Linked DNA regions of Nonomuraea sp. NBC_00507. The protein of the gene in region 1 interacts with the protein of each later gene in a pairwise test. Links are inferred from orthologs where the notes say so. Each region holds a gene or a part of one and is shown in the gene's direction. Other genes may lie near its edges. The genes, in order: rpe and eno.

Evidence for each region.
Region 2: the proteins of rpe (region 1) and eno interact in binary tests that used the Escherichia coli proteins (3 or more experiments, as listed by UniProt). The link is inferred for Nonomuraea sp. NBC_00507 from one-to-one orthologs.

What each region holds. Positions count from the first base shown.
Region 1 is NZ_CP107853.1:9,558,189-9,572,704, reverse strand. Bases 3,878-6,873 are described here. They hold rpe (ribulose-phosphate 3-epimerase), read left to right. Parts: upstream 3,878-5,042; coding sequence 5,043-5,705; downstream 5,706-6,873. Other genes in these bases: OHA25_RS46085 (oxygenase MpaB family protein), read left to right, coding at 5,756-6,565; OHA25_RS46095 (phosphatase PAP2 family protein), read left to right, coding at 4,052-5,029; OHA25_RS46100 (RsmB/NOP family class I SAM-dependent RNA methyltransferase), read left to right, coding at 3,878-3,947. In the rest of the region: OHA25_RS46115 (hypothetical protein), read left to right, coding at 1-917; def (peptide deformylase), read left to right, coding at 945-1,493; fmt (methionyl-tRNA formyltransferase), read left to right, coding at 1,498-2,424; more of OHA25_RS46100, read left to right, coding at 2,448-3,877; bifunctional diaminohydroxyphosphoribosylaminopyrimidine deaminase/5-amino-6-(5-phosphoribosylamino)uracil reductase RibD, read left to right, coding at 6,879-8,174; OHA25_RS46075 (riboflavin synthase), read left to right, coding at 8,174-8,764; OHA25_RS46070 (nicotinamide mononucleotide transporter family protein), read left to right, coding at 8,761-9,426; OHA25_RS46065 (bifunctional 3,4-dihydroxy-2-butanone-4-phosphate synthase/GTP cyclohydrolase II), read left to right, coding at 9,423-10,640; ribH (6,7-dimethyl-8-ribityllumazine synthase), read left to right, coding at 10,841-11,308; OHA25_RS46055 (PH domain-containing protein), read left to right, coding at 11,329-11,781; OHA25_RS46050 (AAA family ATPase), read left to right, coding at 11,893-12,759; OHA25_RS46045 (vWA domain-containing protein), read left to right, coding at 12,764-13,837; OHA25_RS46040 (XdhC family protein), read left to right, coding at 13,830-14,516. UniProt on the Escherichia coli protein: Catalyzes the reversible epimerization of D-ribulose 5-phosphate to D-xylulose 5-phosphate.
Region 2 is NZ_CP107853.1:3,606,816-3,621,329, forward strand. Bases 54-3,047 are described here. They hold eno (phosphopyruvate hydratase), read left to right. Parts: upstream 54-908; coding sequence 909-2,186; downstream 2,187-3,047. Other genes in these bases: OHA25_RS18135 (MazG family protein), read left to right, coding at 54-794; OHA25_RS18145 (FtsB family cell division protein), read left to right, coding at 2,253-2,669; OHA25_RS18150 (DUF501 domain-containing protein), read left to right, coding at 2,659-3,047. In the rest of the region: more of OHA25_RS18135, read left to right, coding at 1-53; more of OHA25_RS18150, read left to right, coding at 3,048-3,147; OHA25_RS18155 (Ppx/GppA phosphatase family protein), read left to right, coding at 3,138-4,085; OHA25_RS18160 (hypothetical protein), read left to right, coding at 4,260-5,393; OHA25_RS18165 (uracil-DNA glycosylase), read left to right, coding at 5,546-6,340; OHA25_RS18170 (NAD(P)/FAD-dependent oxidoreductase), read left to right, coding at 6,436-7,752; OHA25_RS18175 (glycine cleavage system protein R), read left to right, coding at 7,830-8,342; OHA25_RS18180 (peptide deformylase), read left to right, coding at 8,369-8,863; OHA25_RS18190 (Bax inhibitor-1/YccA family protein), read left to right, coding at 9,157-9,957; OHA25_RS18195 (DUF4287 domain-containing protein), read left to right, coding at 10,126-10,359; OHA25_RS18200 (PPOX class F420-dependent oxidoreductase), read left to right, coding at 10,413-10,820; OHA25_RS18205 (acetyl-CoA C-acetyltransferase), read right to left, coding at 10,928-12,145; OHA25_RS18210 (PQQ-binding-like beta-propeller repeat protein), read right to left, coding at 12,214-13,560; OHA25_RS18215 (SGNH/GDSL hydrolase family protein), read right to left, coding at 13,683-14,514. UniProt on the Escherichia coli protein: Catalyzes the reversible conversion of 2-phosphoglycerate (2-PG) into phosphoenolpyruvate (PEP). It is essential for the degradation of carbohydrates via glycolysis.

The sequences.
Region 1 (14,516 bases):
TCGTCATGGACGTGCTCGACCGCGCCGATGAGGGCCTGACCGGCTCGGCCGTGGTCGACGGCCACCTGGCCGAGATGCTCGCCACGATCTACTCCGTGCGCTCCGGCGTGGCCACCGCCAACCTCGCCAGGGGCATCCTGCAATCGCACGAGGTCGCCTGCGCGCCCGGGCCCGTCGAGATGCGCAGGATCGCCGCCGCGCTGCCCGCCGAGCTGCTCGAGGCGCTGTCGCTGCTGACCTACTGCGGCCTGGTCGAGCAGACCGCCGCGGGCCGCACCGCGCTCACCCCTCTCGGGGTCTGGGCCATCCGCCGCGATCTGCTGCGCGAAGGGCACGACGCGCCGACCACGGAGGAGGTGGAGGTGTTCGCCGACCTGTCGGCGGCCGAGCTGGTCGAGGCGCTCGTCAAGGGCTCGGCCACGCAGAGCGCCGTCGCCGGCTGGCTGGAGCGCCGCCCGCCGGAGTCCGCCGCCCGCGACCTGATCGAGATCGCCGCGTCCGGCACGGCCGGCCAGCGCGGCGCGGTCGGCGCGATCCTGGAGGAGCTGGGCCCGGAGGCCCAGGCGCCGGTCAGGCAGGCGCTCGACCACCCGATGACGCGCCGCTACGCCGCTTCCTGGCTGCACATCCGCGACCTGGAGGCGCCGCCGCTCAGCTCTGAGGATCACACGTGGATCGCGGTCGACTCCCTGGCCGCCCTCATGCACCTGTCCGGTCCCGTCGCGGGCCGGCTCGACCCGCCGGAGCCGGGAGAGGACCTGATCAAGCTCGTCGCCGCGATGCCCGGGGTCGGTCACCCCGACACGATCGCCGTGCTCGACATGCTGGCCGCCGCCCATGACGATCAGGCGGTGGTCAAGGCGGCCCGCAAAGCCGCGATGAAGGCCCGGTCGCTCGAGCACACTAAACTGGGTTGATCCACGTGCGAGAAACGGAGTGACCCCTTGGCGATCCAGTCGATCCGGCTGTTCGGAGACCCGGTGCTGCGCACCCCGGCGGCCCCGGTCGTCGACTTCGACAAGGAGCTCCGCAAGCTGGTCAAAGACCTCACCGACACGATGATGGACGCGCCCGGCGCGGGCCTCGCGGCCCCGCAGATCGGCGTCGGCCTGCGGGTGTTCACTTACTACGTGGACGAGCAGCTCGGCCACCTGATCAACCCCGACCTCGACCTGTCGTCCGAGCTCGACGAGGAAGGCGAGGAAGGCTGCCTGTCCTTCCCCGGCCTGTCGTTCCCGACGCCGCGCGCGATCCGCGCCGTCGCCAAGGGCTTCGACATGCACGGGGAGCCCGTCGTGCTGGAGGGCACCGACCTCATGGCCCGCTGCTTCCAGCACGAGACCGACCACCTCGACGGCATCCTGTTCATCGACCGTATGGACCCCAAGCAGCGCAAGCTGGCCATGAAGGCGGTCCGCGAGGCCGAGTGGAGCGGCCTGTCCGCCCCCGTGGTCAAATACTCGCCGCACGCGACCGGCGGAAAGGCGCTCTGAGAGCATGCGTCTGGTCTTCGCGGGCACACCGGAGACGGCCTTGCCGTCGCTGCGCACCTTGATCGACTCGCCGCGGCATGAGGTGGTGGCCGTCGTCACCCGCCCCGACGCACAGTCAGGGCGGGGACGCAAGGTCCACCCGTCGCCGGTGGCCGCGCTCGCCGAGGAGGCGGGCATCGAGGTGCTGCGCCCGCTGAAGGCCGGTGACCCGGTCTTCCTCGACCGGCTGCGCACGCTGGAGCCCGACTGCTGCCCGGTGGTGGCGTACGGGGCGCTGCTGCCGCAGTCGGCGCTCGACGTGCCCCGCCACGGGTGGATCAACCTGCACTTCTCGATCCTGCCCGCCTGGCGCGGCGCCGCGCCCGTCCAGCACGCGATCCTGCACGGTGACGAGATCACCGGCGCGACCACGTTCCAGATCGTCAAGGAGCTGGACGCCGGGCCCGTCTACGGTGTCGTCACCGAGGAGATCCGCACCACCGACACCAGCGGGACGCTGCTGGAGCGCCTGTCCGTCTCCGGGGCGGGGCTGCTCGCGGCCACCCTCGACGGCGTCGAGGACGGCGCCCTGGAGGCACGGCCGCAGCCGGCGGACGGTGTGACCATCGCTTCCAAGATCAACGTGGACGATGCCCGGGTGGACTGGGCCAAGCCCGCCATGCACGTGGACCGGCTGATCCGGGCCTGCGCACCCAACCCCGGCGCGTGGAGCGAGTTCAGGGGCCATCGGATCAAGCTGGGCCCGGTCGTGCCGGTTCCCGGTGAGCGGCTGGCGCCCGGTGAGGTCGCCGTCACCAAGACGACCGTGCTGGTCGGGACCGCCACCGAAGCCGTGCGGCTGGGTGAGGTGCAGCCGCAGGGCAAGCGGCTGATGGGGGCCGTGGAGTGGGCTCGGGGAGTCCGCCCGGAGGGCAAAGAGACCTTTGAGTGACCCGATCGGGGAAGTCTGACGCTATGAGGACCAGAGGCGCGGCCGGCGGTGCGGGCCGGGATGCGGCCGGCGGCCGAGGCGCAGGCGGCGGTGCGGCCGGCGGCCGAGGTGCGGGCGGCGGTGCGGGCCGAGGCGCGGGCGGTGGCGGAGGACGTTCGCGTGGGCCGAGCAGGCCGCCGCGCGATCCCGCCCGCAACGCCGCCTTCGACGTTGTGCGCGCCGTCGACGAACGCGACGCCTACGCCAACCTGCTGCTCCCTCGACTCCTCCGCGACCGCGGTATCAAGGGCCGTGACGCCGCGCTGGCCACCGAGCTCGCCTACGGGACGCTGCGCGGCCTCGGCACCTACGACGCGATCATCGAGCTGTGCAGCGACCGCACGCCCGACCCCGACGTACGCGACGCCCTGCGGCTCGGCGCCCACCAGCTCCTGCGCATGCGCGTGCCACCGCACGCGGCCGTCGGCACCACCGTCGACCTCGTACGCTTGCGCGTCGGCCCCGGCGCGGCCAAGTTCGCCAACGCCGTCCTGCGCAAGATCGCATCCAGGGCGCTCGAGGACTGGCTGCCCATCGTCGCGCCGGACCCGGCCGTCGACCCCGTCGGCCACCTCGCCGTCTCCTACGGCCATCCACGGTGGATCGTCACGGCCTTCCGCGACGCGCTCGGCGGGGACGGCGAGCTGGCCGACCTGCTCGACGCCGACAACGCCCGGCCGCTGGTGACGCTGGTCGCACGGCCCGGGCGCAGCTCGGTCAAGGAGCTCCAGGACGCGGGCGCCACCCCGGGGCGCTACTCCCCCTACGCCGCCTACCTGCCCGAAGGCGATCCCGGGCGGATCGAGGCCGTGGCCGGGACGCGTGCCGCCGTGCAGGACGAGGCCAGCCAGCTGGTGGCGCTCGCCCTGACCCGGGTGCAGGTCGAGCGCGAGGGCGAGGAGCTGTGGCTCGACATGTGCGCCGGGCCCGGCGGCAAGGCAGGGCTGCTCGACGCCATCGCCACCCACGGCGATCCGTCCGGGTTCCAGGGCGGTGCCCGGCTGCTCGCCGCCGACGTGCAATACCACCGGGCCCGGCTGGTCTGGCAGACCACCCGGCACGCGTCGGTGGTGACGGCGGACGGGACGGAGCCAGCGTGGCGGCCGGGCGTGTTCGACCGGGTCATGCTCGACGCGCCGTGCACCGGGCTGGGAGCGCTGCGGCGGCGGCCCGAGGCGCGGTGGCGGCGCGACCCGTCCGGCATCGCCGAACTCGGCAGGCTGCAGCGGCGGCTGCTCGGCGCGGCGCTGGACGCGGCACGCCCCGGTGGGGTCGTGGCGTACGTCACCTGCTCACCGCACCTGGCCGAGACCCGGGTCGTAGTGGGGGATGTGATCGGGCGCAGGGACGACGTCGAGCAGCTCGACGCCCGGGACTACCTGTCCGAGGTGGACGGACTGGGAGACGGCCCGCACGCCCAGTTCTGGCCGCACCGGCACGGCACCGACGCCATGTTCCTGGCCATGCTCCGCAAGCGGCCCTGACGCCATGTTCCTGGCCCTGCTCCGCAAGCGGCCCTGACGACCGCCGGGACGCGGCAGCCGGTTGATGTGCCGTTCCCCCGGGCAGATGTGGTCGGATCGATGCCGTGGACTTTCTGGACGACCTTCATCGAGCGGAGCTGGAGCCGATCATCTGGCTCCAGCAGTGGCCGGACTGGGCGCGGCCGGTGCTGGAACTGGTGTCCGTGTTCGGCACGGACACGTTCTTCCTGCTGTGCCTGCCCGTCCTCTACTGGTGCGTCGATCCCAAGCTGGCGCTGCGGCTCGCCCTCACGGTCATGGTCTCCGCGGCGGCCAACGCGATCGCCAAGCTGGCACTCCACCAGCCCCGGCCGTACTGGATCGACGGCCGGGTGCGCCCGCTCTCCCTCGAAGGGGCCTTCGGGCTGCCGTCGGGACACGCCCAGAACGGCACCGCCGGCCTCGGCCGGCTGGCCGTGACCGCGGCAAGGCCGTGGGCGTGGTGGACGGCGGGCGGGCTCACGGGGCTGGTCTGCCTGAGCCGCGTCTACCTGGGAGTGCACTTCATCTCGGATGTGGTGACCGGGGTGCTGCTCGGCGCGGCCGTGCTGCTGCTCGTGCTGAAGCTGGAACGCCCGCTGACGGCGTGGTGGCGCGGGCTGGAGCTCTGGGCGCAGGTGGCGGCCTCAGCCGTGCTCTCCGGGGCGCTGATCGGCGCCGCCGCGCTGGCCAACGCCCCGTACGCCGGCTGGTCCCTGCCTGCGGCCTGGCGCTCGGCGGGTCAGATCGCGCCCGAGAGCCCGACCACGATTGTCACCATGGCGGGTGTGCTGTTCGGCACGCTGGCCGGGGCGTCGATCATGCACAGGATGGGCTGGTTCGACGCAGGCGGGCCGCTCGGCCTGCGCGCCGCCCGCTGGCTGCTCGGCACGGCCGTGGCCGTGCTCATCTGGTACGTCCAGAGCCGGCTGCTGCCCCAGAGCGGCGTGGTGACGTACGCCGGATACGCGGTGCTGGGGCTCTGGGTGCAGCTGGGTGCGCCGCTGGTGTTCATCAGGCTCGGGCTGATGTCCCGGGCGAGGCAGGCGCAGGCCGTTCACTAGACTGTGGCAAATCATGGCCGTACAGATCTCGCCCAGCATCCTCGCCGCCGACTTCGCCAGGCTCGCCGACGAGGCCGCCGCCGTGCCCAACGCCGACTGGCTGCACGTCGACGTCATGGACTACCACTTCGTGCCCAACCTCACCCTCGGGCTGCCCGTGGTCGAGGCGTTGCGCAAGGCGACCGCGACGCCGCTCGACTGCCATCTCATGATCGCTGATCCCGACCGCTGGGCGCCGCAGTACGCGGAGGCCGGGGCGGGCAGCGTGACCATCCACGCCGAGGCGGCCAGGGCCCCCATCCGCACGCTGCGCGAGATCCGCTCCCTCGGTGCGCGGGCCGGGCTCGCGCTCAACCCGGCCACCGCCGTCGAGCCCTACGAGGATCTGTTCGGCGAGATCGACATGCTGCTGCTGATGACCGTCGAGCCCGGGTTCGGCGGGCAGAAGTTCCTCGACGTGGTGCTGCCGAAGATCCGCCGCGCGCGGGCGCTCGTCCAGCGACACGGCGGCGCCATCTGGCTGCAGGTGGACGGGGGAGTGGACGCCGAGACCATCGGGCGGTGCGCCGAGGCGGGCGCCGACGTGTTCGTGGCGGGCAGCGCCGTCTACGGCGCCTCCGACCCGGTGGCCGCCATCGACGCGCTGCGTGCCGCCGCCACCCGCGCCATGGCGTGAAAACGTAGCAGTTCGTTAACATCATCCCCGAACTGGGTAACTATCCACTTATGGGCGACCATGGGATCTTCGGCCCTGGTTCGGTGACGTGGCGGGTGATGGGGGAGCCCATCCTTCTGGTGGGCGGCATCCGGGCTCTGCTCATGCAGGGGCTCCATCCGCGGGCGATGCGCGGAGTGCTGCAGAACTCCGCGCTCATGGATCCGAACGAGGCGTGGTCGCGCTTCGTGCGCACCACCGAGTTCGTCCGCGTCCGCACGTACGGGACCCGCGCCGAGGTCGAAAAGGCGGGCCGCCGGGTCCGCAAGATCCACGCCCGGCTGACCGCCTACGATCCGGACACCGGCACCACGTTCCGCCTGGACGAGCCGGAGGCGCTGCGCTGGGTGCACGTCGGCGAGGTCGACTCCTACCTGTCCGTCGCCCGGCGGGCGGGCGTGCGGCTGACCGACGACGAGGCGGACGCCTTCGTCCACGAGTGGCGGCGGGCCGCCGAGGTCGTCGGGCTGGACGGCGCGGACGTGCCCGGCTCGGTGGCCGAGCTGCACGACTACATCGAGGCCGCGCGTCCCGGGCTGCGTTTCGTACCCGAGGCCGCCCATCCGCTGCGCCTGTCGCTCAACGCGCCGCTCCCGCGCCTGCTGCTGCCGCTCAAGCCCGCCGTGCCCGCGCTGATGATCCTCGCCTTCGCCACGCTGCCGCGCTGGGCGAGGAGACTGTACGGGCTGCCCGCCACGCCTGTCGGCGACCTGTGGGCGACCGCGACGCTGCGTACCCTGCACACCGGGCTCGGACTGGTCCCCGCCCAGGTCCGCTACTCCCCGGCGGCCCGCCGCGCGCACCGGCTGACGGCGGCCTGAAGCGGACGCTTGGTTAAAACGGTGGGGGTGGTCGCGTCCGTTGTTTCGGGCATGGCACACTGATAGCGGAAGAAAGCTAGCGTGCTCCGGGGTCGGTGAAACTCCGAACCGGCGGTGATAGTCCGCGACCCGGCCGATGCCATCGGCCGGTTGACCCGGTGAAATTCCGGGACCGACGGTTAAAGTCCGGATGGGAGGTAGCGCGCGAGGTGTCCGGCATATCTGCCGGATGCCTTCTGTGGTGCATTCGTGCACCACTCGAGTCCCCCGGGGCCCGCCGTGGCTTGGAGCTACTGGCGAGTAGGAGACCCGGGTGGAGATACCCGAGCAGGACGCCGCGCACATGGCGCGCGCCGTCGCGCTGGCCGGGCACGGACACGGCACCACCAGCCCCAACCCCGTCGTGGGCTGCGTCGTGGTGGACGCCGGCGGCGCGGTGGCCGGCGAGGGGTTCCACGTGTACGCCGGCGGGCCGCACGCCGAGGTCGTGGCGCTGGCGCAGGCGGGAGAGCGGGCCAAAGGCGGCACCGCGTACGTGACGCTCGAGCCCTGCGACCACACCGGCCGGACGGGTCCGTGCAGTCGCGCGCTGCTCGACGCGGGAATCGCGCGGGTGGTGGTCGCGGTCGCCGACCCCAGTCCGAAGGCGGCGGGCGGCGCCGCGCGGCTGCGGACCGGCGGGGTCGCCGTGACGATGGGTGTTCTGGAGAGCGCGGCCGAGCGGGTCAACGAGGAGTGGCTCACCTACGCGCGGCTCGGGCGCTCTCACGTGACCTGGAAGTTCGCCGCCACCCTCGACGGCAGGTCGGCCGCCGAGGACGGGACCAGCCAGTGGATCACCTCACCGGAGGCGCGGGCCGACGTGCACCTGTGGCGGGCGGCCGCGGACGCGATCGTGGCGGGCATCGGCACGGTCCTGTCCGACGACCCCCGCCTCACCGCCCGCCCCGCCGCCGACCCCCGTCTCGCCGCGAACGCCGGCTCCCCTCCGAACGCCGGTCGTGCGGCGAGTCCGGACGCCGGTCGTGCGGCGAGTCCGGACGCCGGTCGTGCGGCGAGTCCGAACGCCGGCCGTGCGGCCGGTGCCGGCTCAGGCTTGGACGTCGGCTCTGGCGCACATGCCGATTCCTGGGGTGGCGCGCACGCCGGCGATGGAGCGGGTGTCCGGGCTCCGCTGCGGGTCGTCGTCGACACCGAGGGCAGGACTCCGCCGGACGCCAAGGTCCTCGACGACGCGGCGCCGACGCTGATCGCGGTCGCCGACGACATCACGACCGATCTCAAAGCCGGCCTCTTGCGCCTGCCCCGTCACGGCGACGGCCTGGACCTGCAGGCTCTCCTCCGTGAGCTGGCCGCGCGCGAGGTCGTCAGCGTGTTTCTGGAAGGCGGGCCGACGCTCGCCGGAGCGTTCCTGCGGCAGGGCCTGGCCGACCGCGTGGTCGCCTACCTCGCGCCCGCGTTGCTCGGCTCCGGGCGGTCCGCGCTCGGTGCGGCCGGGGTGGGGACGATCGGCCACATGCACCGACTGACATTTGACGAAATTTCCCCCATTGGGCCGGATGTACGGCTAATCGCCCGGCCTATCGCACAACCAGGCAGGGAGCAGTGATGTTCACCGGAATCATTGAGGAAAAAGGCGAGGTCGTCGCCATCGACCGGGCCGGCGGCGGCGCCCTGCTGGCGGTGCGCGGCCCGATCGTCACCTCCGACGCGCGGCACGGCGACTCGATCGCGGTCAACGGCGTGTGCCTCACCGTCGTGAAGACCGAGGGCGACGTCTTCACAGTCGACGTGATCAAGGAGTCGCTGGACCGCAGCTCCCTGGGCGGCCTCACCGAGGGTTCGCCGGTGAACCTGGAGCGGGCCGTACGCGCCGACCAGCGCCTCGGCGGCCACATCGTGCAGGGCCATGTGGACGGCACCGCCGTGCTGCTGTCCCGCGAGCCCGGCGACAGCTGGGACGACCTGCGTTTCTCTCTGCCGGAGCCGCTGAGCCGCTACGTCGCGGAGAAGGGCTCGATCGCGATCGACGGAATCAGCCTGACGGTGACGACGGTTGATGACGACAGCTTCGGCGTGAGCCTCATCCCGACCACGCTGAAGCTCACCACCATGGGCGAACGCCAGGTGGGCGACATGGTGAACATCGAGGTCGACGTGATCGCGAAGTATGTGGAAAGGCTGGTGGCCAGACAGTGAACTGGGCGAACGCCGGATTCACCGTATTCGGCACACACGTGCTCTGGACGGACCTGATCGGCAACATCGCCGCGCTGTCCACGGTCCTGCTCGCCATGCGGAAATCGATATGGACGTGGCCGGTGCAGTTCACCGGCTCGGTGCTGCTGTTCATCGCCTCGATCAATGCGCAGATCACCGGGAACGCGCTCAAGCAAGCCATGTTCGCTGGCCTGGCGATCTACGGCTGGTGGGCGTGGCGGCGCGGCACGCAGAACGGCAGGCAACTGCCCATCAGGCCCGCCGAGCCGATGGAGCGGTTGCTGCTGATCGCCCTCACGCTGCTGGGCACGGCGGTGGTCGGGTTGCTGTTCTTCGCCACCGGCCTGTCGTGGGGCGCGCACGAGCCCCTGCCGAAGGGCGCCTTCCTGGTGGCCGCCGACGCCTACATCTTCGTCGGCAGCGCCGTGGCCACCTGGGCCCAGGGCCGCGCGCTGGTGGACTTCTGGATCGTGTGGGTGGCCGTTGACCTGGTCGGGGTGCCGCTGATGTTCAGCTCGGGCCTGGTGGTCTCCGGATCCGTCTTTGGCGTGTTCTTCGTCCTGGTCCTCATCGGTTTCGTGAAGTGGCTGCGCGAATACCGGTCCTCCCCGCTGGCCGTGACGGAGGTAGTGGCGCCATGAGCGAGATCAAGCTCGACCCGATCGAGCGGGCGATCGAGGACATCCGCAACGGCAAGCCCGTCGTGGTGGTCGACGACGAGAACAGGGAGAACGAGGGCGACCTCATCTTCGCCGCCGTCAAGGCCACGCCGGAGTTGTGCACGTTCACGATCAGGCACACCAGCGGGATGATCTGCGTGGCCATGGAGGGCAAGGAGCTGGACCGGCTCGGGCTGCCGCTCATGGTGTTCCAGAACAAGGAGCGCATGCGCACGGCGTACACGATCACCGTGGACGCCCGGGACGGCGTCACCACCGGCATCTCGGCCGCCGACCGGGCCAAGACCATCCGCACGCTCGCGGACTCCGCCACCGAGCCCAACGAGCTCGTGCGCCCCGGGCACATCTTCCCGCTGCGCTACCAAGAGGGCGGGGTGCTGGCCAGGCGCGGGCACACCGAGGCGGCCGTGGACCTGGCCAGGCTGGCGGGGCTGTCGGGGGCGGGCGCGCTGGCCGAGATCGTCAACGACGACGGCACCATGGCCAGGCTGCCCCAGCTACGCCGCTTCGCCGACGAGCATGGTCTCGCCCTGGTCTCCATCGAGCAGCTCGTCGACTACCGGCGGCGGGCCGAGAGCATGGTCAGCAGGGTCGCCGAGACGCGGCTGCCGAACGTGTACGGAATGTGGCGGGCCTACGGCTACTCCAGCGCACTGGACGGCGGCGAACACGTAGCGCTCGTCTACGGCGACCTGAGCGACGGCGAGAACGTCCTGGTCCGGGCCCACTCCGAGTGCCTGACCGGCGACGTGTTCGGCTCGCTGCGCTGCGACTGCGGCGTGCAGCTCGACAACGCCATGTCGGCCATCGCGCAGGAGGGCCGCGGCGTCGTCGTCTACCTGCGCGGGCACGAAGGCCGGGGGATCGGGCTGCTGGCCAAGCTCAGGGCGTACAGCCTGCAGGACAACGGCAGCGACACCGTGGACGCGAACGTGGAGCTGGGGCTGCCGGTGGACGCGCGGGAGTTCTCCAATGCCGGGCAGATCCTCGCCGACCTCGGGGTGAAGTCGGTGCGGCTGCTCACCAACAATCCGGCCAAGCTCAAGGGCATGGACGGCTACGGCATCAAGGTCCTCGGCCGCGAGCCCATGCCCGTGGCCATGAACCCTTACAACGAGCGTTACCTGATGGCCAAGCGCGACCGCCTCGGCCACGACATCTCGGAGGCGTCATGAGCGAGCGATCAATCAGACACAGCGGGGTCCCGCTCGTGCGGCCGACGGAGGAGGCTGCATGAGCGAGCGTAGCGAGCGATCAATCAGACACAGCGGGGTCCCGCTCGTGCGGCCGACGGAGGAGGCTGCATGAGCGAGCGTAGCGAGCGATCAATCAGACACAGCGGGGTCCCGCTCGTGCGGCCGACGGAGGAGGCTGCATGAGTGGGGAAGGACGGCCGGGTGTCACGGTGCCGGACGCTTCGGGGCTGACGGTGGGGGTGGTGGCGGCCAGCTGGCACGCCAAGATCACCGACCAGCTGGTGGCGCGGGCCGTGCAGGCCTGCGACGACAGCGGCGCCAGGGCCACCGTCGTACGGGTGCCGGGCTCACTGGAGATCCCGGTGGTCGCCCAGGCGCTGGCCCGCCGCTGCGACGCGGTGGTGGCGCTGGGCGCGGTCATCCGGGGCGAGACCGCCCATTTCGACTACGTCTGCGACTCGGTGACCTCGGGCCTGACCCGGATCTCGCTGGACGAGGAGACCCCGGTCGGCAACGGCGTGCTCACCTGCGACACGCTCGACCAGGCCCTGGATCGGTCGGGTCTGCCGGGGAGCAAGGAGGACAAGGGGTATGAGTCGGTCGTCGCTGCGCTCGAGACCGCCCTCCTCCTGCGGAACCTCCACTGAGCTGCGGTAGGTTTCCGTTCGTGTCAGAGCCCGTCCAGTCTCCGCCCCTGCCCGTCACCTGGCGTCCACGCCGGCCGAGGATCGTGGCATACGGCTTCGCCGTGCTGATCGTGCTAGGGGCGGTGGTCATGGCCGTCTTCATCGCGGAGCCGTTCAAACTGCCCGACCGGGTGGCGCTCGTGGCGTTCGGGTGCGCGGTGGCCTTTGTGCTGCATTTGCTGGGGCGGGTGCGGGTGGAGGCCGACGAGGAGGGCATCACGATCGTGAACGCCGTCCGTACGCATCGGTATACGTGGCCGGAGATCCTGGAGGTCACGCTGCTGGTCGGGGACCCGTGGCCGAGGATCGACTTCTCGGACGGGCGGACCGTCGGCGCCATGGGCATCCAGGGCTCGGAGAAACCCCGCGCCCGCCGGGCCACGGCCGAGCTGGAGGCCTTGATCCGGGAGCGCGGGGAGGCGCGCGAGACCTAGCCATGGTGACCGGCGTCTTGGCTTACTGTGAGCGATCGATTGCGGCGGGGAATATCGTCAAAGCCAGTGACGACGTAGCCTGAAGGCGTGCTGCGGCGGACAATCAAGGCAATGGACATCGAGTCGCCCGACAAGCTCATCGAGCTTCTCGACCGGCACGCCTACCTGGCCGACGAAGGGCTGGCCACGGCCGCCTTCCTGGCGCTGAAGATGGGGCGGCCGCTGTTCCTCGAAGGGGAGGCGGGCGTCGGGAAGACCGAGCTGGCCAAGACGCTGGCGACGCTGCTCAAGGCGCCGCTCATCAGACTCCAGTGCTACGAGGGACTGGACGCCGCCCAGGCGCTGTACGACTGGGACTTCGCCCGGCAGCTGCTCCACCTCAAGGCCGCGGAGGCCGCGGGGATCACGGACGTGAGCAGGCTCGAGGGGGAGATCTACGACCGGCGGTTCCTGATCGCACGGCCGCTGCTCAAGGCCATCGAGACCCAGCCGAGCGTGCTGCTCGTGGACGAGATCGACCGGGCAGACGACGAGTTCGAGGCGTTCCTGCTCGAGGTGCTGTCCGACTTCACGATCTCGATCCCGGAGCTGGGCACGGTCAGGGCGACGACGCCGCCGGTGGTCGTGGTGACCTCCAACCGGACGCGAGAGGTGCACGACGCGCTCAAGCGGCGCTGCCTCTACCACTGGCTGGAGCACCCGAGCTTCGACCGTGAGGTCGCCATCCTGCTGCGGCGGCTGCCGGACTGCACCGAGACGCTGGCCATGCAGGTGGCGCGGGCGGCCGAGCGGCTGCGGCAGGCCGACCTGGTCAAGCCGCCCGGGGTGGCCGAGACGCTGGACTGGACGGAGGCGCTGCTGACGCTGGGGGCCAAGGACCTCGACCCCGGCCTGGCCGCCGCCACGCTGGGGGCGGCGTTGAAGTACCGGGAGGACGTCGCGCACGTGCTCGGCAACGGGCTGCTCACCCATGCGTGACTGTGTGGGTGATCTCGTCGCCACCGTGACGGGGTTCGCCAGAACACTGCGCGCGGCGGGGGTGGGGGCCGATCACGACCGTACGCAGAGCATGTTGCAGGCGCTCGACCACCTCGACGTGACCGACCAGGGCGAGGTCTACTGGGCCGGGCGGCTCACGTTGTGCACCACGCCCGACGACCTGCCCAGGTACGACCGATGCTTCGCCGCCTACTTCGGCGGGCGGCGGGCGGCGATGGCGCGGACCAGCACGACCACCGTCACGAGGCACCTGGCCACGCGGGAGGACGCGCAGGACGGCGCCGACGACGGCACGGCCGCGCCCGCGACCGCCAGCCGGGCCGAGATCCTGCGCCACCGCGACGTGGCCAGGCTGACCGAGGCCGAGCGGGCGGAGGTGCATCGGATGCTGGCCATGCTGCGCAGCGGCCGGGCGCGGCGGCGTTCGCGCCGTTTCGAGAGCGCGCACCGGGGCAGCCTGGACCAGCGCCGCACCATCCGCGACGCGCTCAGGAAGGGCGAGGTGGCCCGGCTCCGCCACAAGAGGCACACGACCAGGCCCCGCACGGTCGTGTTGTTCGTGGACGTCAGCGGCTCCATGGCCCCGTACGCCGAGACGCTGCTGCGCTTCGCCCACGCGCTGGTCAGGAGCGAGCCGCGGGCCACCAAGGTCTACTCGGTCGGCACCAGGCTCACCCCGATCACCGCCGAGTTGCGCCACCGCGATCCGGGCACCGCGCTCAACGAGGTGTCGAAGGTCGTACCGGACTGGAGCGGCGGAACCCGGCTGGGGGAGGAACTCAAGGAATACCTCACCCGTTTCAGCGCGAGAGGAGCGATCGCCGTGATCGCGTCGGACGGGTGGGAACGTGGTGATCCGGAGCTGCTGGGCACGCAGATGGCCAGGCTGGCCAGGCAGGCGTACCGGGTGATCTGGGTCAATCCGCACAAGGGGTACGAGGAGTACCAGCCGCTGACCGGTGGCATGCGGGCCGCTCTGCCGTACCTCGACGACCTGGTGGCCGGGCATAGCCTGGCCGCCTACGAGGAACTCAGCGAAAGGCTCGCCCATGCGTGACGTGCTTCGGGAAATCCTGCCGTGGTGGAAGTCGGGACTCACGTTCGGGCTCGCGACGGTGGTGAGCACGTTCAGCAGCGCGCCGCGGCCGCCGGGCGCGGCCATGGCGGTGCGCGGCGACGAGGTGGTCGGCAGCGTGTCCGGCGGGTGTGTCGAGGGCGCGGTGTTCGAGCTGGCCACAGAGGTGACCACGGTGGCCGGCGCGCCGGTCCTGCAGCGGTACGGGGTGAGCGACGACGACGCGTTCGCCGTCGGGCTCACCTGCGGCGGCATCATCGACGTCCTGGTCGAACCCATCTCGATTGAGACATTTCCGGAACTGGGGGAGATCGTGGCGGCCGTGGAGGCGCACGAGCCAGTCGCCGTGGCCACCGTCGTCTCGGGGCCCGGCCAGATCGGCGCCCGCAGGGTCATCTGGCCGGACCGCTCGTCGGGCAGCCTCGGCCTTGAACGCCTGGACGAGGCCGTGGACGACGACGCCCGCGGCATGCTCGCCCAGGGCCTGACCGGCATCCGCCACTACGGAGGGCAGGGGGAGCGCCGGCTGGACGACCTGGCGGTGTTCGTGAACTCGTTCGCGCCGCCGCCGCGCATGCTGGTGTTCGGCGCCATCGACTTCGCCGCCGCGGTGGCCAGGGTGGGCAAGTTCCTCGGCTACCACGTCACGGTCTGCGACGCC
Region 2 (14,514 bases), 6.0 Mb from region 1 along the record:
AGGCCGGGATCGAGGTCGAGGTCGTCGAGCCGGACCCGCGGGGGCTGGCGGCGCGGGCGGTCGCCGAGACCGTCGTGTGGCTGGCCGAGGACGACGAGGAGTTCATGCGTGCCGTGGGGCACGCCGCGGTCGCGCTCGAGGAGCCGCCGCTGATCGAGGTGGTGCCGGGCTCGTACGATCTGCCGGGCGCGCGGGTGCTGGACCTGGTTGCGGTGATGGACCGGCTGCGTACGGAATGCCCGTGGGATCGCAAGCAGACCCACGAGTCGCTGGTGCCGTACCTGCTCGAAGAGGCCTACGAGGTGCTGGAGACCATCGAGCAGGGCGACTATCCCGCGCTCCGCGAGGAGCTGGGCGACCTGCTGCTGCAGGTGGTCTTCCACGCCCGGGTGGCCGAGGGCTTCGACATGGACGACGTGGCGGCCGGGATCGTGGAGAAACTGGTGCGCCGCCATCCCCACGTCTTCGGCTCGGTGCGGGCCGAGAGCGCCGACGAGGTCAACGACAACTGGGAGGCGATCAAGGCGGCCGAGCGCGCGTCCAAGGGGCGCGAGTCGGCGCTCGACGGCGTTCCCATGGGGCAGCCGGCGCTGTCGCTGGCCGCGCAGCTGCTGCGCAGGGCCGGGCGGGCGGGCGCGCCCGAGGCGCTGTCCGCAGGGGTCGGCCAGGGCGTGGCGCGAGAGCTGTTCGACCTGGTGCGCCGCGCCAGCGACGCCGGAATCGACGCCGAGGCCGAGCTACGCGCCGCGGCGCGCGCGTACCGAGACCGCGTTCGTGCCTGGGAAAAGCACTAGTACGGCGGGCACCACCCGACGAAGTCCCCGCGATACGCGACCAGCGACATGCGTGGGAGACGGGGACCGATAGGCTCTGAAGGCATATTGCCTTTCGATTTAGGAGCGCATCCCGTGGCTACCATCGAGGTCGTTTACGCTCGCGAGATCCTCGACTCCCGCGGCAACCCGACCGTCGAGGTCGAAGTGGTCCTCGACGACGGCAGCAGCGGCCGCGCGGCCGTGCCCAGCGGGGCGTCCACCGGCCAGTTCGAGGCGGTCGAGCTGCGTGACGGCGGCAAACGTTACGGCGGCAAGGGCGTCGAGAAGGCCGTGCTCGCCGTGACCGACCAGATCTTCGAGGAGATCAACGGCATCGAGGCCGAGGACCAGCGCATCATCGACCAGATCATGATCGATCTGGACCGCACGCCCAACAAGGCCAACCTCGGCGCCAACGCCATCCTGGGCGTCTCGCTGGCGGTCGCGAAGGCCGCCGCGGACAGCGCCGAGCTGCCGCTCTTCCGCTACGTGGGCGGGCCCAACGCGCATGTGCTGCCGGTCCCGATGATGAACATCCTCAACGGCGGCGCCCACGCCGACACCAACGTCGACATCCAGGAGTTCATGATCGCGCCGATCGGGGCGGAGACGTTCCGCGAGGCCGTGCGCATGGGCACCGAGGTCTACCACGCGCTCAAGAGCGTGCTCAAGGAGAAGGGCTACGCCACGGGCCTGGGCGACGAGGGTGGCTTCGCGCCCAACCTGCCGTCCAACCGGGACGCGCTCGACCTGATCCTGGTCGCGATCGAGCGCGCCGGCTACGTGCCGGGCGAGGACATCGCGCTCGCGCTCGACGTGGCCGCCTCCGAGTTCCACAATGACGGCGTCTACACGATCGACGGCAAGGGTCTGTCGGCGGCCGAGCTCATCGCCTTCTACGAGGACCTGGTCGCCAACTACCCGCTGGTCTCCATCGAGGACCCGCTCAACGAGGAGGACTGGGAGGGCTGGAAGGCCATCACGGTCGCCCTCGGCGACAAGGTGCAACTGGTCGGCGACGACCTGTTCGTCACCAACCCCGAGCGGCTGGAGCGCGGCATCAAGGAGGGCGCGGCCAACGCCCTGCTGGTCAAGGTCAACCAGATCGGCACGTTGTCGGAGACGCTCGACGCCGTGGACCTGGCCCACCGCAGCGGCTACAAGTGCATGATGAGCCACCGCTCCGGCGAGACCGAGGACACGACGATCGCCGACCTCGCGGTGGCGGTCAACTGCGGCCAGATCAAGACCGGCGCGCCGGCCCGCTCGGACCGGGTGGCGAAGTACAACCAGTTGCTGCGCATCGAGGAGCTCCTCGACGACGCCGCCCGTTACGCGGGTCGCGCCGCTTTCCCGCGTTTCCGGCGCTAGTTTCGAATACGGCTCGCGGCAACCCGGGAACCCGCCGCGAGCCGTATCTCGAAGGGGGGTGTGCAAGTGGCGAAGAGACCGCAGCTGACCGGGCGGGCCGCCATCCTGGCCGTGGTGGTGTGCGCGATCGCGATGAGCCTGGCCTACCCTGTGCGGGAATACATCAGCCTGCGCCGCAGCATTTCCGAGCTGCAGGCGGAAAAGGCCAGGGTCGAGGCGGAGAAGCAGGCGCTGCTGGCCCGCGACCGGCAGAGCGACGACCCCAACTGGATCAAGAAGACGGCCAAGGAGCGGCTGCATTACTGCGGTCCCGGCGAGAAGTGCTTCGTGGTGATGGAGCCCGAGCAGGGCAAGCAGCAGGCGGCCGTCAAGCAGGCCGCGACGGTGCCGCCGTGGTACCAGACGCTCTGGGAGTCCGTGGAGGCCGCCGACAACGGCACCGGACGCAGGGCAGTCACCGGGAAGGACACTGTTGGAAAGTAAAGACGTCGAGGTCGTGCAGAAGCAGCTCGGGCGCCCGCCCCGAGGGCTGCGCGGGGTGGCGCACCGCTGCCCGTGCGGCAACCCCGACGTGGTGGAGACCGCGCCGCGGTTGCCCGACGGCTCACCCTTCCCGACCCTCTACTACCTGACCTGCCCCAAGGCGGCCTCGGCCATCGGCACCCTGGAGGGTTCCGGCCTGATGCGGGAGATGCAGGCCAGACTGGCCACCGAGCCCGATCTGGCCGCCGCCTACCAGGCCGCGCACGACGACTACGTGGCCAGACGTGACACGGCGGCGAAGGAAGAGGGCATGGCGCCGCTCCCGCGCGACATGCAGAGCACGGGCGGCATGCCGCAGCGGGTCAAGTGCCTGCACGCCCTGGTCGCGCACGAGCTGGCGGCCCCCGGGGTCAACCCGTTCGGCAGGGAGGCGCTCGACGCCCTCCCCGACTGGTGGAGTGACGGACCATGCGTGTAGCCGCCGTCGACTGCGGCACCAACTCCGTACGCCTGCTCATCGCCGACGTCGGCGACGAGCTGATCGACGACGTCGACCGGCGGATGGAGATCGTCCGCCTCGGCCAGGGCGTCGACCGGACCGGCAGGCTCGCCCCCGACGCCTTGGAGCGCACGTTCAAGGCCATGCGGACCTACCGCGAGCTGATCGAGCGGGAGGGCGCCGTCGCGACCCGGGTCGTGGCCACGAGCGCCACCAGGGACGCGGCCAACCGGCAGGAGTTCGTGGACGGGGTGCGGGAGATCTTCGGCGTGGAGCCGGAGGTCGTGTCGGGCGCCGAGGAAGCCGAGTTGTCCTTCGTCGGCGCGACCAAGGGCCTGCTCAGGCTGTCGCCGGAGACCGAGGTCCCGCAGGGGCCGCTGCCGCCCTACCTGGTGGTGGACATCGGCGGCGGGTCCACGGAGTTCGTGCTCGGCACCGAGCACGCAGAGGCGGCGCTGTCGGTGGACATCGGCTGCGTACGCCTGACCGAGCGGCATCTCAAGGACGCCGGCGACCCGCCGTCCGCGCCCGCGCTGGAGGCCGTGGTGGCCGACATCGAGGCGGCGCTCGACCAGGTCGAGGCGGAGGTGCCGGTCGAGCGGGCGCACACGCTCGTGGGCCTGGCCGGTTCGGTGACGACCGTCGCGGGCGTGGCGCTGGACCTGCCGGCCTACGACCCGGCGCGGATCCACCACTCCCGGATATCGGCCGGGCAGGTTCACGACGTGACGCGGCGGTTGCTTGCGATGACCCATGGTGAGCGCGCCGCCGTTTCGGTCATGCACCCGGGAAGAGTTGACGTGATTGGCGCCGGTGCGCTAATTCTTGACCGGATCGTGCGTCGTTTCGCGTTTTCGCAGGTCGTCGTGAGCGAACACGACATCCTTGACGGTATTGCCTGGTCACTGACGCGATAGATGCGGCCTAATCCGGACATTTCCGATCTACGTCGTGTGTTGAGTGTGCAATCATTATTGTGCTTAGGTAAAGGGGCATTACGGGGGCTTTGCCATATCGCTGTGCACGGATGGTGCCTGCGTGGCGACCGTTCCCGAGCGCGTCTTTTCCCTCACGGAATGGAGCACTCTCAGATGAAGTTCGCTGGGTTAGCAGCGCGCAAGGCGGCGGCGTTCGGTGCGTCGGTCGCCGCGCTGGCCGCCCTGACCGCGGGCCTGGCCGCCGGCCCCGCGCAGGCGGCGACCGCGGCCAAGGGCGGGCCGAAGGTCTCGGCCTCCGCGCCCAAGGCCACTCCGGGCAAGTACGAAGGTTCCTGCCCGGTCAAGGTCAACTTCTCGGCCAAGATCAAGGTGTCCGTCAAGGGCAAGACCGAGCTGGCCTACCGCTGGCTGCACGGTGACGGGTCCAAGAGCAAGGTCAAGGTGATCAAGCTCACGGGCAAGGGCACCAAGACGGTGACGGTCAAGCAGTCCATCACCTTCAAGGAAGACGTCAAGGGCTGGGAGGCCGTTCAGGTCCTCGGTCCGAAGAAGTACACGTCGAAGAAGGGCTACTTCGCCGTCTCCTGTGAGAAGCCGGCCGAAGAGCCCAAGGTCGACATCCACGTGCCGTCGGCCCCGTCGGTGTCGGCCCACGCCTGGGCCAACCCCGACACGTACGTCGGCGAGTGCACCCCGGGCGACAAGATCGACTTCACCGGCCTGATCAAGGTCGACGAGCCGAGCTGGGTCAAGTACCGCTGGGTGCTCAACGGTGACGTCGTCGACTACGGCAAGGTGAAGGTCTACCACGCCCGCAAGGTCGGCTTCGGCCTCTCCCCGCGTGACAGCCACCGCGGCTGGGCGCAGCTGGAGGTCCTCCGTCCCGACCACGTCTCCTCGAACCGGGCCTACTACAAGGTCTGGTGCAAGGACCCGGCCCCCGCTCCCGTCACGAAGGTGTCGGCCTCCTCTCTGGTGACCGCCACCAACCACGACGGCTGCAAGGTGGGCGCCCACGCCACGGTCAGCGCGACCGGTGCCGCGAAGGTCCAGTGGACCTGGTCGGTCAACGGCACGTCCGTGGCCAAGGGTGAGACCGTGTTCGGCGGCGCTGGGTCGCAGACCGTCACGCTCTCCGAACTCCCGCTGACCGGTGACGCCATCAAGGGCGGCGACGTCGCGCTGACGGTCACCGGGCCGAACAACGCCGAAACGATCACGCAGAAGTACTCTGCGTGCAACGTCCCGGCTCCCGCCTCCGACCCGTCCGCCACGACGAAGGCGTGAACGAGGGTTTGAGCGAATAACAAACCGGGTGGCGCCTCAGTGCGTCCACCCGGTTTTCTCGTTGCCACTGCCTGAGGAGACGCCCTCGGCGCCCAGGACCTGCCTGACGGCCACGCTCAACCCTGCCTGGAGCAGGTGACACCATCGATGTCATGAGCTTCGTACCTCCTGGCACCGGATGGCCCGGCGATCCCGCGACCGCTGACACCCCGGTCGCGCTCGACCCCGCGGACGTGCGCCGCCTCGCCGCCACCAGCAGTACACTCGCCGAGCTCACGGCCAGGCAGTCGGTCTGCCGCGCCTGTCCCCGTCTGGTGGAATGGCGGGAGAAGGTCGCCGAAGAAAAGCGGCGCGCGTTCACGACCGAGACCTACTGGGGCCGCCCAGTCCCCGGCTGGGGCGACGAGCACCCGCGGATCGTGATTGTCGGCCTCGCCCCGGCCGCGCACGGGGGCAACAGGACCGGGCGGATCTTCACGGGCGACCGCAGCGGCGACTGGTTGTTCGCCTCGCTCTATCGCAGCGGCCTGGCGGCGCAGGAGACCAGCACGCACGCCGGCGACGGGCAGAAGCTCTTCGGCGCGCGGGTGCTGGCCTCGGTGCGCTGCGCGCCGCCTGCCAACAAGCCCTCGCCTTCGGAGAAGAGCACCTGTTTCCCGTGGATGGCCCGGGAGCTGGCGCTGGTCGCGCCGACCGTGCGCGTGGTCGTGGCACTCGGCGCGTACGCCTGGCAGGCCATGTGGCCGGCGCTGAAGGACGCGGGCTACGAGCTGCCGCGCAGCCGGCCGCCCTTCGGCCACGGCGTCGAGGCCGAGGCCCGCTACGCCGGCGCCCCCGTCACGCTGATCGGCTGCTACCACCCCAGCCAGCAGAACACCTTCACCGGCCGCGTCACCGCCCAGATGCTGGACGACGTCTTCACCAGGGCCAGGTCACTGGCTGTGTGACGCGTTGCACCACACCCGGAGTGGATTCGTCGAGCGTGGTTGACGTAAGCTTGTGAATGCTTTCACAAGCATTCCACGAGGGATGGGGCCTCAGGATGAACAAGCACATATTGATCGTCGGTGGCGGATACGTCGGCCTGTACACGGCGCTCCGGCTGCAGCGCAAGCTCCATCGCGAGCTCCGCAGTGGCGAGGTGCGCGTCACGATCATCGACCCCCAGTCCTACATGACCTACCAGCCCTTCTTGCCTGAGGCGGCCGCGGGTAACCTGTCGCCCCGGCACCTGGTGGCCCCTCTGCGGCGGATCCTGCCGAAGGTGCGCATTCTCAACGGCATGGTCACCAAGGTCGACCACGCCGAGCGCGTCGCCACCTTCCAGCCGTCCGAGGGCGAGCCGCGTCAGATCGCCTACGACGTGATCGTGATGGCCGCCGGGTCGATCTCCCGTACGCTGCCCATCCCCGGCCTGACCGACATCGGCATCGGCTTCAAGACCGTGGGCGAGGCCATCGCGCTGCGCAACCGCGTGCTGCACCTGCTCGATGTGGCCGAGTCCACCGACGACCCCGAGGTGAAGCGCAGGGCGCTCACGTTCGTGGTGGTCGGCGCGGGCTTCGCGGGCGTGGAGGCGCTCGCCGAGCTCGAGGACATGGCCAAGGACTCGGTTCGTTACTACCGCAACATCGAGCCGTCCGACATCCGCTGGGTGCTCGTCGAGGCCACGAACCGGGTGCTGCCCGAGGTCGGCCCCGAGATGGGCAAGTGGACGCTGGAGCAGCTGCGCGAGCGCGGCATCGACGTCAAGCTCGAGACCCGGCTCGAGTCGTGCGAGGGCGGGCGCGTGGTGCTCTCCGACGGCTCGGAGTTCGACGCGGAAACCCTCGTGTGGACCGCGGGCGTCAAGCCCAGCCCGGTGGTCAAGGAAGGCGACCTGCCCCTCGACGAGCGCGGCCGCATCAAGACCACGACCATGCTCACCGTGGCGGGAACGCAGGACGCCTTCGCCGCCGGCGACGCGGCGGGGGTGCCCGACGTGACGAACCCGGGACAATACTGCGCGCCCAACGCCCAGCACGCGGTCCGGCAGGCCAAGGTGCTGGCCGACAACATCATCCGGCACCTGCGCGGACAGCAACTGGTCGAATACCGGCACAAGTATGTCGGATCGGTGGCCGGATTGGGTCTGCATCAGGGCGTCGCCAATGTCTATGGAGTCAAGCTTCGCGGATTCCCTGCGTGGTTCATGCACCGCACCTACCATCTGTCGCGGGTGCCGACGCTGAACCGCAAGGTCCGTGTCGTCGTCGACTGGACCCTGGCTCTGTTCTTCAAGCGAGAGACGATCTCGCTGGGTGAGATGGAGCACCCGCGTGAGGACTTCAGGGCCGCCGTCGAGACGATGCGCCGCTAGCCCTGGTACGGCAGCGCCCCGGTGATCGTCGCCGGGGCGTCTCGGCGCCCCTGCAGCAAGCGGAAGGGGTTGCACGGGTGGGGCTCTCAGCGGTGACGGTGCTCGGTGTGGACAGGCCCGGCGTGATCGCCGCAGTCACCGGTTCGCTCACCGACTGCGGGGCGAACATCCAGGACTCGACCATGACGCTGCTCGGCGGCCACGTGGCGATGATGCTCCTGGTCTCCGGCGACCTGGACTCCGCCGAGCTGCTCAAGCGGCTGCGGGCGCCCGATCTGGTGGTGACCGCCTCGGCCATCGAGGCCAGGCGCCACTTCTGCGAGGACGGGGGCGGGCTCGGCTACGTGCTGACCGTGCACGGCCCCGACCGGCCCGGGATCATCTCGGGCATCAGCGCCGTGCTGGCCGCGGACGGCGGGAACATCACCGGCATGAGCACTCGGCTCTCCGGGCGGCTATATGTGCTCATCGCCGACGTCGAGCTGCCGAAGGAGGTGGACGTGGCGGCGCTCATGCGCAGGCTGGCGGCCGTCGGCGCCAGCCTGGACTCGGAGATCACCTTCCGCCCCGTGGAACCGGACCTGATGTGAATAGACCCCGGGGGACGCCGCGCGAGGTGCTCAGCGCTCCCCACCCGATCCTGTCCGCCGTGGCCGAGCCGGTGGACCCGACGGACCCCGACGTTGTGGCGGCCGCCGCCGATCTGCTGGCCACCCTCCGCCACAAGCCGTCCACGACCGGCCTGGCGGGCCCTCAGATCGGCCTGAGGCTGCGTCTGATCGCCTTTGATACCCGGGCCCACCCTCGCGGCCGATCGTCGGCTGGAGAGCTCGTGGTGGCCAATCCACGTCTCGCCAGAGCGTCCCACTGGGATCGCGGACGGGAGGGGTGCGCCTCGATCGCGGGGCTCACGGCCGACGTCCTGCGAGCTACGCGTATCACCCTACGTGGGCATTTGCCAGGCGCGGGCGAGGCAGTCACCATCGAAGCTGATGCCCTCGAAGCCCGTTGCATTCAGCACCAACTGGACCATCTGGACGGTCTACTCTTCTTGGACAGAGTCCCCGGAGCCCTATCACTTCACCGCAGACTTCACAGTTGTGACGCCTGATGCGAAGTTGTGCTCCTCGGAAGCATGGTCCGTTTCGTATGATTGCGGCGCCCCCGTAGCCCAATGGCAGAGGCAAACCCCTTAAAAGGGTTGTAGTGCGGGTTCGAATCCCGCCGGGGGCACCTGCCCTCTACCATTGGAAATCCGTTTTCCATAGCCCACGTGACCTTGGGAACTCTCCGGTGGCCACGTTCGTTGTCAACGCTGCCGACGTCCCAAATGGACATCGATCTGAGCGCGAGTTGACCAAGGTGGCACCGAGCCCCTTAGGCTCGGTGACACAGGAGGCAGCGATGGAGAGCAAGAACCCCGTATTCAGCAGGTCACGTCAGCAGGCGGGGGGTTGGGCGGGACCCACCCCGTCTCCCGACCAGCTGCAGAACATGTACGACTCCCCGTCGTACGCACCACCGAGCCGGCCCGCATACCGGACCATGACCCTCGACGACGTCGTGGTGCGCGGGTTCATCACCCTCGGCACCCTCGTCGCTGCCGCCGCCGCGGCGTGGGTGCTGAATGTCCCGCCGGCGGTCGCGATCGGCGCCGCCATCGTCGCGATGATCCTCGGGTTGATCGCCTCGTTCACGCAGAGCACCAACCCGGTCCTCATCCTGGCGTACGCGGCGTTCGAGGGCGTGTTCCTCGGCACGATCAGCCGCCTCTTCGACAGCTTCTTCGGAGGCAGCGGCAGCATCGTGCTGCAGGCGGTCCTCGGCACGGCATTCGCCTTCGGCGCCGTGCTGACCGTTTACACCCTGCGCGTCATCCGCGTGACACCCAAGCTGGTGAAGTACGGCATCGCCGCGGCGATCGCCGCGGTCGGGCTGATCCTCGTCAACCTGCTCGTCGGCCTCTTCAACGGCGTCGGGCTCGGTCTGCGCACGGACAGCCCGCTCGGCTGGATCTTCAGCATCGCGATGATCCTCATCGGCTGCTTCTTCCTGCTGCTCGACTTCGACTCCATCGAGCAGGGGGTCAAGCAGGGCGCTCCGGAGAAGTTCGCCTGGCAGTGCGTGTTCGGGCTGACGCTCAGCCTGGTCTGGATCTACCTCGAGATCCTGCGCTTCGTCAGCTATTTCAGTAGCAGTGACTGATCGTTAACGCCAGCGTAACCACGGAGGGCCCCGCCGTTCAGGTGGGGCCCTCTCTTTGTGCGACCGAAAATCTACGTGACGTCACTAAATGATGCCTGGCTTGGGGCTTGCCATTCGGACGGACGTGTTGCACTGTCAAGCAAAGGACCTTTATCCGCGGAGGTGCCCATGTCCTTGAACCACTCACCGGAGATGCAGACGAAGCTCATCGCCAGAGTCCCGACCATCACGGGACGCGAACTCCCAGAGTGGTTTCAAGCACTTGACAACGGCCCGAGCTTCCTACGATGCGACGAGCGGGCCAACTGGCTTGCCGACGAGCACGGGCTGACCCACGGCTACGCCGCCGCGATCGTCCTCGAACACGAGCGGCAGCGCCGTAACCGCATGGGCTTCATCTAAGCCCATCCATCCCCGCGCCCGCGTCCCAAGCGCGGGCGCGTCATCATGAGGGGATGGATCTCGACAAGGCTCTCGCCTTTCTTCGCGCCAACCACAACGCCGTCCTGCTCACCCGGCATCACGATGGGCGCCCGCAGATGTCGCCGGTGACGGCCGGGGTTGAAGACGGCCGCATCGTCATCAGCACCAGGGAGACGGCGGTCAAGGTCCGCAACGCCCGCCGCGACCCGCACGTGTCGCTGTGCGTCTTCACGAACGCCTTCTACGGCGAGTGGATCCAAGTGGACGGCACGGCCGACATCATCTCGCTCCCCGAGGCCATGGACCACCTGGTTTCCTACTATCGCAACATCTCCGGCGAGCACCCGGACTGGGACGACTACCGCGCCGCCATGATCCGCGACCGCCGGGTCATCCTCCGCGTCACCCCGATCCACGCAGGCCCGGACCACCACGGGTAACGCGCCTTCCCGGTGGGTGCCGGCACGCCGACGCCCACCGGTGCCGGACCCGGGCGCGCCCTGCCGGACCCGGGCCGCGCCCCCGGTGCCGGGGGCGCGCATGCAATCTAAGAGAGACGCTCGAGGAGCATCGCCATTCCCTGGCCGCCGCCGACGCACATCGTCTCGAGCCCGATGCTCTTGTCGTGGTGCTGGAGGCTGTTGACCAGTGTGGACGTGATGCGCGCCCCGGTCATCCCGAACGGATGCCCCACGGCGATCGCCCCTCCGTTCACATTGAGCCGATCCAGGTCGATCCCCAGCTCCCGATACGACGGGATCACCTGAGCGGCGAAGGCCTCGTTGATCTCGACCAGGTCGACGTCCTCGATGGCCATGCCCGCCCGCGACAGCGCCTGCCGGCTGGCCTCCACCGGTCCCAGTCCCATGATCTCGGGCGACAGCGCGGACACCCCGGTGGACACGATCCGGGCGAGCGGCGTGATCCCCAGCTCGGCGGCCTTGACGTCGCTCATCACGATCACGGCGGCCGCCCCGTCGTTGAGCGGGCAGCAGTTGCCGGCCGTGACGGTGCCATCAGGCCGGAAGACCGGCTGCAGGGTGGCGACCTTCTCGTAGGTGGTGCCCGCCCGTGGCCCGTCGTCCTTGCTCACCACGGTCCCGTCAGGCATGGTCGCGGGCGTGATGTCCTTGGCCCAGAACCCGTCGGCCAGCGCCTTCTCGGCCAGGTTCTGGGACCGTACCCCGAACTCGTCCTGCTCCTGACGGCTGACGCCCTTGAGCTGCGCGAGGTTCTCGGCGGTCTGCCCCATCGCGATGTAGATATCCGGGATGGTCCCGTCCTCGCGCGGGTCATGCCAGGTCTGCCCGCCTTCGCCGAACTTCTTGGTACGGGTCAGCGCGTCCAGGAAGATCGGGTTGTGGGTGTCGGGCAGCGAGTCGGAATTGCCCTTGGTGAAGCGCGAGACGGTCTCCACCCCGGCGGACACGAACACGTCGCCCTCGCCCGCCTTGATCGCGTGGAAGGCCATCCGCGTGGTCTGCAGCGACGAGGAGCAGTAGCGCGTCACGGTGGTGCCGGGCACGTCGTCCAGGCCGAGCATGACGGACACCACCCGCGCCATGTTGAAGCCCTGCTCGCCGCCCGGCAGGCCGCACCCCAGCATGATGTCGTCGATCGTGTGGGGGTCGAGTTGGGGCACCTTGGCCAGCGCCGCCTTGATCATCTGCACGGTCAGATCGTCGGGCCTGATCTCCTTCAGCGATCCCTTGAAGGCTCGTCCGATGGGGGAACGCGCGGTTGCGATGATGACTGCCTCGGGCATGGCCCCTCCTTTGTCGGCGCTAATAGTAGAACTATATTCCAGTCCTACGGAAAAGCACTGTCAGGTGGTCAGCCGTACATGCCCGGCGCGGGCGCCGTCTGGTCGTTCACGGCATGCAGTGCCCCCTTCTCGTCTCGCCACAACCGCCACCCGTCCTGACTGCCGGTGAACCACGGCGGCGGCGCGCTCGCGGGCGAGATCCGCTTGCCGGTGCCGAGGTCGTACTCGCAGATGGCCGCGGTCGAGTAGAAGCCCGGAGGCTGACCACGCAGCGCCAGCGGCTTGGGGTCGGTGACGCAGAAGGACCAGCCGCGCTCCTTCTCCGCCGGCACGGCCTTGCCGGAGACCAGGTCGAAGGCCGTCCCCTTGGTGTTGTGCTGGAGGAAGCCCAGCTTGTCCATACGGTCGGGGAAGGCCAGCCACCAGCCCGAGCCCGGCACGTCGGAGGCCGTGATCTGCCCGAGCACCCGGCCGGACCCGGAGTCGAGGCGGGCGAAGCCGCCGTAGGCGCCCTGCCGGTCGACGGGACGCACGACCGGGGCGTAGCCGGGGTTGCCGCTGGGATAGACGCGGACGACCGAGGGCCGGATCCAGTTGATCCCCCCGTCGGCGATCTTGACGGAGAACAACCCGAAAGTGGAGATCTTCTTCGTCTGCGGGTTGGTGTAGGGGGCGACGTAGCCGACCAGGTTGTCACCCGCCGCGCCGAACGCCCAGCCCCCCGACAGGTCGACGCCGGGCCCGAGGGCCTGCTCGATCGGCTGCTGCCACCGCAGCTTGCCGGTCTTGAGCTCGTACGACTCGATCACGGGGTTGGCGGACAGCCTGAGCAGCAGCACCCGGGCCGGGTCGGACCATTCGACCTCGGAGATCCCGGGCAGTTTCCACAGCTGTTTCCCTGTGGCCGGGTCGAGCACCACCATGCGGGCCTTGGCCAGGGCCGTGTGCTCGGACAGGCAGATGTAGGGGCCGCAGCGCTGCGGCCCGAACGTCGAATGCACCGGCCTGGTCCACTTCTGCACCCCGGAGTGAGCGTCGCGGGCGATGAGGGTGGCGTTCCAAGGGGATTTCTTGCCTGGGTCGAGCGCGACGATCACGCCCTCGTCCGCGGCGGTCTCCACGATGGCGGGGGCGGAGACGCCCATGCCGGGCAGGCGGCCCGCCATCGTGGCGGGGTAGGCCCACAGACGTCTGCCGTCGCGCAGGCCGATCGCGACGGTCTCCAGCGTGCCGTCGGACTTCATGGAGGTCGTGGCGACGACCCCGCCGGCCACCGCCATGCGGCTGACCGCGTTGACTTGGGTGTTGTGCCAGGTCGGGAATGTGTCGGTGGTGGCCGCGTCGCTGCCGGAGCAGGCGGCGGCGGCCAGGGTCCCGGCGAGGGCGATGGACGGTTTCCAGAGGGGCCGGAGCACGGGCAATTCCCTCCAAAGGGACGTATAGCGACGACCCGGGCGCGGAGGGTGACCGTGGCCGGGCGTCGTCGACCGCTCGCCAAGCCTGAGCCGAGGTCGGGCCCGCCGAACCCTCTTGGGGGTCAGGACTCGTTGAGCCGCTCGCCTTGCCGTCGGCGGAACAACGACGCCCACTTCCCGTGCAGGCCCGTCGTCCGCCCGTCGACCTGGGTCGCGATGACCTCGGTGCCGGGCTCCTCCGCGGCCGTAGCCGCCGCAAGGTAGATCGGTTGCAGTGCCTCGCCGCGCGCGGGGCGCGGCTCAGGCCACAGTCCCAACGCAGCGCACACTGAAGGTAGCACCGCGTGAGCGGCCTGCGCGTAACCTCGGGCAGATGGATGGAAACGATCCGGTCCGAACATTTCTGTCGGATTTGTCGCGAACTCCGGGCCCAGGACGTCGGCGAACGCCACCGTACGCCCGCCCGCGTCCACCACCGCCACCGTCTGCGCCGCCGCCAGCTGACGGCTCCAGCGCCGCGCCACCCAGCGCAGCGGCTGCGAGATCGGCCGTACCGTCCCGAGGTCCGGGCAGGTGCCCACGACCACCTCGACCCCCGCGTCCCGAAGCCGCCGCACGGCCTTGGTCAGATGACGTACGGCGATCGCGGGCGGCGTCTGCGTGATGATGTCGTTGGCCCCCACAAAGATCACCGCCACGTCGGGCTCCATGGCCAGGGCCTGGTCCACCTGATCGCCCAGCTCGGCCGACGGCGTGCCCGACTTGGCGGCGACGAGCAGGCGCACCGGGCGCTCGGAGACCTGGGCCAGGCCGCCCGCGAGCAACACGCCGGGGGTGTCGGCCGGGTCGGTCATGCCGAGGCCGACGGCCGTGGAGTCGCCGAGCATGGCCAGCTTGAGCGGCTCTCCGGGAAAGTCGCCGTATTCGCCGTCCGAGGGCGGGCCGTCCAGCCCG